Luteitalea sp. TBR-22: one gene and its partner. The protein of the gene in region 2 interacts with the protein of the main gene of each other region in a pairwise test. Links are inferred from orthologs where the notes say so. Each region holds a gene or a part of one and is shown on either strand. Other genes may lie near its edges.

Region 1 (3,139 bases), 3.5 Mb from region 2 along the record:
TGTTCAGCGCCGCAAGGACGGCCAGCTTGGTCGACTCGCCGATGGGCACCGCCGAGGAGGCTGCGTCCATCGTGCGCTCGACGTAGCGGGCGAGCTTGTGGACGTACGCGGGATCGAGCGCGCTGCGGATCGGGTACCGCAGGCCCTGGATGTCGACCACCACCACGTGGTTCGGTGTGGCCTGCTCGCCGAGCGGCGTCTCGTCGTCCACGGGGTGGCGCGCGTTCACCGGCACATCACATCTGGAGGGCGTCGAGCTGGGCCAGCATGTCGGCCACGCGCGTCCGCACCTGATCCCGCTCCTCGCGCATGGACTGGAGCTCGGCGGCCACCCCGGCGGCGTCGGTGAGCTGCGCCTGCAGCGCATCCACTTCCTTGCCGAGCCGCTCGTTCTCGGTGCGCAGCTTGGCCGACTCGGCCCGGCTCTTCTCGACGAGGGCGATCAACTGGCGGATCTTCTCGTCGAGGCGCTCGACGACCCCGAGATCGGCGGTCGTGGTGGTGGTGCTCATGGTGCAGGCTCCCTGGCCTGCCTTGCGGCAGGCCGATTAGCGCAGGGTGGCGCCGTGTTCGGCGACCAGCGCCGCGAGGATGGCGTCGGTGGCATGCTGCACCTCGGCGTCCGTCAGCGTGCGCTCGGCCGCACGGAAGGTCAGCCTCAGTGACAGGCTCACCTTGCCCTCCGGCAGCGACTTGCCCTGGTAACGATCGAATTCGCGCACCCCCACCAGCGTGGCGGGGGCAGACGCCTGAATCGTGCCACGAACCCTGGCAGCCGGCAAGTCAGCCGCGACCACGATCGACAGGTCGCGCACCACCGACGGGTGCCGCGGCAGGGGCTGCATCACCGCCTGGTGATCGGGATTCCACTGCGGTGCCGCGAGGTCGAGGTCGAGTTCGGCCACCATCACGGCGTCGCCGGCGGGGAGTCCCCGGGCTTCGGCGAGCACGGGCGCGAGCTGCCCGGCCCAACCGACGTCGGCGCGCGTCCCGTCGGCCGCGACGACGACCAGCGTGGCCGCCCGTCCAGGCACCAGCGCCGGATGTTCGGCCGGCGCGACGTCGATGGTCACGCGCAACAGGTCGGCGAGCCGCTGCAGCACGCCGAGCACGTCGTAGAGATCCACGAGGCGACCGCTGCCGCTCCAGTGCTCGGCGGACGCCGCGCCGGTCCACGCGATCGCCACGCTGCGCGACTCGCCGTGCGCCGTGGTGAACCGCGTGCCGAGCTCGAACAGGCGGATGTCGCGCTGCTCGCGTCGACGGTTGTGCGAGAGGCTGTCGATCACGCCGGGCAGCAGCGACGGCCGCAGCACCGCGAACAGCTCGGACAGCGGGTTGGCGATCGCGACCGGAGCCGAATCGAACGGCGCGGCGGCGCCCTTCTCGATGAAGGTGAACGTGACCGCCTCGGCGAACCCGGCGCCCACCAGCAGATCGCGGACGCGCGCATCGCGCACCAGGCGCGGCGCCGGGCGCGCCGGCGGCGCCGAGAGCGCAGGGAAGGTCACCGGCAGGCGCTCGTAGCCGGCGCAGCGCGCGACCTCCTCGATGAGGTCCTCCTCGCGCGTCACGTCGCCACGCCAGCCGGGGACCGTGACGTCCCAGGTCGCCTGCCGCTGCCGCGTTGGCGCCTCGTCGCCCTCGAGCGCCGCGAGGTGGAAGCCGAGCGACGTCAGGATGTCCTCGACCTCGGACGCCGGCACCTCCATGCCCAGCACGCGCGCGATGCGTGGCCAGCGCAGGCCCACGGTCCGCGGCGCCGGCGCCGGCTCGCCGACGACGATCTCGCCGCCACGCTGGGTGCCCGCGCCGATCTCGGTGATCAACTGCACCGCGCGACGAAGCGCGCGCACGGGCATCGACCGATCCACGCCACGCTCGAAGCGGTACGACGCCTCGGTGGACAGGTTCAGGCGTCGGCGCGTGCGTCGCACCTGCGTCGGCTCGAAGTACGCGCTCTCGAGCGCGATCGTCTTCGTCGCGGCACTGATCTCCGTCGCGCCCCCGCCCATCACGCCAGCGACCGCCTGCGCGCCGGCATCGTCGGCGATCACCAGCATGTCGTCGGCCAGCGTGCGCTCGACGCCGTCGAGGGTCGTGAGGCGCTCGCCGGCCGTGGCCGTGCGCACGTCGAGATGGCCGCCCGCGATGGTGGCCAGGTCGAAGGCGTGCAGCGGCTGGTTCAACTCCAGCAACACGTAGTTGGTGACGTCGACGATGTTGTTGATCGAGCGTACGCCGCTGAGGGTGAGGCGCTCGACCAGCCACGCCGGCGACGGACCGACGGTGACGTCCATCACGGCCGCGGAGTAGACGGGGCAGAGGTCCGGGCGCGCGACGGTGACGCGAAGTTCGCCGGGCACCGGGTTCCGGGCACCGGGCACCGGGTTCTCACCGTCGAAGGCCGACTCGTCCGCCGTAGCCTTGGCGAAGGTGGAAGGCCGAAGCCCCAAGGCCGCTGCCGGCGAGCGCAGCGAGCCCCCGTACTTCACCGCCACTTCGCGCGCCATCCCGATCACGCTCAGGCAGTCGGGGCGGTTGGCGGTGATCTCGAAGTCGATCACCGCGTCCTCGGGGCGCCCCTCGACAGGATCCACCGACGCGACCTCGAAGCCGCGCATGGTGAGGTCCCTGGCGAGCTGGTCGATCGCGACGGGGACGTCGACGTATTCCTTCAACCACGAGACGAGGATTCTCACGACGCGAACTGCTCCAGGAAGCGGAGGTCGTTCTCGTAGAACGCCCTGATGTCGTCGACGCGATGGGCGAGCAGCGCGAGGCGCTCGATGCCCATGCCGAAGGCGAAGCCGGTGTACCGCTCGGGATCGATGCCGACGGCCTCGAACACCGAGGGGTGCACCATGCCGCTGCCGCCGATCTCGATCCAGCCGGTGCGCTTGCACATCGAGCAGCCGCTGCCGAAGCACGACTGGCAACCGACGAACACCTCGGCGCTCGGCTCGGTGTACGGGAAGAACGACGGCTTGAACATGATCGGCGTCTTCGGGTCGAAGAACTCGCGCGCGAAGCCGAGCAGCGTGCCCTTCAGGTCGGCCATCGTCACCTGCTCACCGACGACGAGCGCCTCGACCTGCTGGAACATCGGCGTGTGCGTGAGGTCGAGGTTGTCTCGCCG
Region 2 (3,357 bases):
CGCGGACGGTCGCCGGCCGCGCGTGCCGGCGCCGCCGGGGCGACGGGCGTCGTCTCGTTCTTGCTGAGCATGATCGCGATCGCCGATGCGATGAACACCGTCGAGTAGGTGCCGCTGATGATGCCCACCAGCATGGTGAACGCGAAGCCCTCGAGCACCTCGCCGCCGAAGATGTACAACGCGAGCACGGAGAGGAACGTCGTGCCGGCCGTGATGATCGTGCGGCTCAGCGTCTGGTTGACCGCCGTGTTGACCTGCGACTCCAGCGAGGCGCCGCGCATGGTGCGGAAGTTCTCGCGGACGCGGTCGAAGATGACGATGGTGTCGTTGACCGAGTAGCCGGTGATCGTGAGGATCGCCGCGATGATGTTCAACGACAGCTCGTAGCCGAAGAACGTCAGCACCGCGAGCGTGACGATCACGTCGTGCAGGGTGGCGGCGATGGCGCCGACCGCGAAGGACAGGCGGAAGCGGAAGGCGATGTAGAGCGTGATGCCGAGGATGCTCGCCAGGGTCGCGTAGACGCCCTTGCGCTGCAGGTCCTTGCCGATGACCGGCCCGACGATCTCGGTGCTGATCGGCTCGAAGGCGCCGATGTTGGCCGCGCGCACCGCGTCGACCACCTGGCGGGCGCCCTGCTCGAGGCTGGTGCCCTGCTCGGTGGCCTGCGCCTGCGGCAGACGGATCAGCACCTCGTTGGCGCTGGCCGCGCCATACTGCTGCACCACCTTCTCGCCGGGGATGCGGTCGAGCGCCTTGCGCACCACCTCCTCGGAGGTCGGCTGCTGGAACTTGAGCACGACGATCGTGCCGCCGGAGAAGTCGATGCCGAGCGGCAGGCCGTTGCGGGCGATCTGCACCAGACCGAGCACCACGATCAGCGCCGAGAAGGCGATCGCGTGCCAGCGCCACTTGGTGAAGTTGTAATTGGCGTTCGAGAACAGGTCCATGGCGCCCTCAGATGCTCAACTTCGCGGCCTGCGGGCGACGCGACAGGATGAGTTCGAACAGCGTGCGCGACACGAACACGGCCGTGAACACGTTGGACAGCAAGCCGAAGAACAGGGTGGTGGCAAAGCCGCGAATCGGGCCGGTGCCGAACTGGAACAGGAACGCCGCCGAGATGAGCGACGCGACGTGCGTGTCGAGAATGGTGAGGAACACGCGGTCGAAGCCGGCGGCCACCGCGGCGCGCGCCGACTTGCCCGACCCCATCTCCTCCTTGATGCGCTCGAAGATGAGCACGTTGGAGTCCACGCCCATGCCGATCGTCAGGATGAAGCCGGCGATGCCCGGCAGCGTCATGACGGCGCCGATGTAGGCCATGAAGCCGAGCAGGATGAGCAGGTTGAGGCTGATCGAGAGCAGGGCGTTGAAGCCCGTGAGCTTGTAGTACGCCAGCATGAACAGCGTCACGAACCCCAGCCCGATGAGCGAGGCCATGACGCCGGCGCGGATGGAGTCGGCGCCGAGCGACGGGCCCACCGTGCGCTCCTCGAGGTAGGTGAGGCTGGCCGGCAGCGCACCGGAGCGGAGCGTCAGCGACAGATCCTGCACTTCCTGCTGCGTGAAGCTGCCCGAGATGCGTCCCTGGTCGTAGATGCGCCCCTCGATGGTCGGCGCGCTCTGCACCCGCCCGTCGAGGATGATCGCCAGCTGGCGGCCGATGTTCTGGGCGGTGAGCTGGCTGAACTTGTCGGCGCCCTGCTGGTTGAGCGAGAAGCCGACGGCGGGCTGGTTGTTCTCGTCGAGCGAGGGACGGGCATTGCGCAGGTCGCGGCCGGTGATGCCCGCTACCCGCTTGACGAGGTAGTAGACCGGCCCGGTCCCCTGGGCGTTGCCGGCCTCGGCGGCGCCGGGCACGATCTCGAGGTCGGGCGGCACCTGGCCGCCGCGGGCCGCGAGCAGCGCCTCGCGCGTCGGGGCCGGACCGTCCTCGACGATCTTCAGCTCGAGCAGCGCGGTCGACCGGATGATCTCCTTGGCACGGGCGACGTCGGTCACGCCGGGCATCTGGACGAGGATCTGGTCGCCATCGCCGTGCGGCGCGACGATCGGCTCGGCAACGCCGAGTTCGTTGACGCGCCGCTCGATGGTCTGCAGCGCCTGGGCCACCGCTTCCTGTCGCAAGCGGGTGATCTGGGCCGACTTCAGCGTGAAGGTGTAGGAGCCGCCGACGCCCGAGGCGCGGTCGAACACCTGGCCCACCCACTCGTCGGCGATGCGGCGGAAGTCGGCGTCGCGGTCACCAGGCACGCCGTCGACGCGGAACGACCGCACGTCCTGTGGCGTGACGGCGCCGATCGAGACGCCCTGCCGCGACAGCTCGTCGCGCAGCCGCTCGGCGCTGGTCTCCGTCTCGAGCTTCAGCGCATCGTCGGTCTGGACGCGGAGCACGAGGTGGACGCCGCCCTTGAGGTCGAGGCCGAGCTTCACCTTGTCCTTGGGCGGATAGAAGGCCGCGACGGCCAGTGCGACCACCACGAGGATGGCGATCACTTTCCAGCGAAGGTTGCTTGTCATGAGGGATTACGCGACGCCCTGGTCGGGGACGACGGGGTCCTGGCCCTGCAGGCCGCCGACGGCCGCACGGGCGACGTCGATGCGGACCTGGGGCGCGATCTGCAGTTGCACGTGCTGCTCGCCGAGGCGGGTGATGGTGCCGTAGATGCCGCCGGTGGTGATGACCTTGTCGCCCACCTTCAGCCCCGACTGGAAGTCGGCGACCTTCTGCTGCCGCTTCTTCATCGGCAGCAGGACCATCACGTAGAAGATGCCCAGGATGATGACGAAGGGCAGCAACGACAGCCACGGGCTGGCGTTGGGATCGGCCGGCGCCGACAGGGCGACCAGCGAACGGGCGAACAGGCTCGGGGAGGGCATCAGGAACTCGGGGCGGTCCGGGAGAAACGGCGGTGGAACTCCTGTCGAAACTGCTCGAACAACCCGAAACCGATAGCCTGTCGGATCCTCCGGAGGGTGTCAAGGTAAAAGACGAGATTATGGATGCTCGCCAGGGTGCCGGCGTTCATCTCCTTGTTGTGGAACAGGTGACGCAGGTAGGCGCGCGAATGACGGCGGCAGGTGTCGCAGGGACACTGCGCGTCGATGGGGCGTTCGTCGCGCGCGAAGCGCGCGTTGCGCAGGTTCAGCGGTCCGTCGGGCGTGAAGACCTGCCCGTTGCGGGCGTTGCGGGTGGGCAGCACGCAGTCGAACATGTCGATGCCGCGCGCGACGCACTCCACCAGGTCGTCGGGCATGCCGGTGCCCATCAGGTAGCGCGGGCGGTCCTCCGGCAGCAGCGGCGTCGTGTACCCCACCACCTCGTACATCGTCTCCACCGACTCGCCGACGCTC

Evidence for each region.
Region 1: the proteins of secD (region 2) and pheT interact in binary tests that used the Escherichia coli proteins (3 or more experiments, as listed by UniProt). The link is inferred for Luteitalea sp. TBR-22 from one-to-one orthologs.

The regions. Positions count from the first base shown.
Region 1 is NZ_AP024452.1:2,341,288-2,344,426, forward strand. The notes cover bases 126-3,125. They hold pheT (phenylalanine--tRNA ligase subunit beta), read right to left. Parts: upstream 2,703-3,125; coding sequence 549-2,702; downstream 126-548. Other genes in these bases: TBR22_RS09580 (cell division protein ZapA), read right to left, coding at 126-229; zapB (cell division protein ZapB), read right to left, coding at 237-512; pheS (phenylalanine--tRNA ligase subunit alpha), read right to left, coding at 2,699-3,125. In the rest of the region: more of TBR22_RS09580, read right to left, coding at 1-125; more of pheS, read right to left, coding at 3,126-3,139.
Region 2 is NZ_AP024452.1:5,818,449-5,821,805, forward strand. What follows is about bases 241-3,109. They hold secD (protein translocase subunit SecD), read right to left. Parts: upstream 2,524-3,109; coding sequence 958-2,523; downstream 241-957. Other genes in these bases: secF (protein translocase subunit SecF), read right to left, coding at 241-950; yajC (preprotein translocase subunit YajC), read right to left, coding at 2,530-2,883; tgt (tRNA guanosine(34) transglycosylase Tgt), read right to left, coding at 2,883-3,109. Also shown: more of secF, read right to left, coding at 1-240; more of tgt, read right to left, coding at 3,110-3,357. UniProt on the Escherichia coli protein: Part of the Sec protein translocase complex. Interacts with the SecYEG preprotein conducting channel. SecDF uses the proton motive force (PMF) to complete protein translocation after the ATP-dependent function of SecA.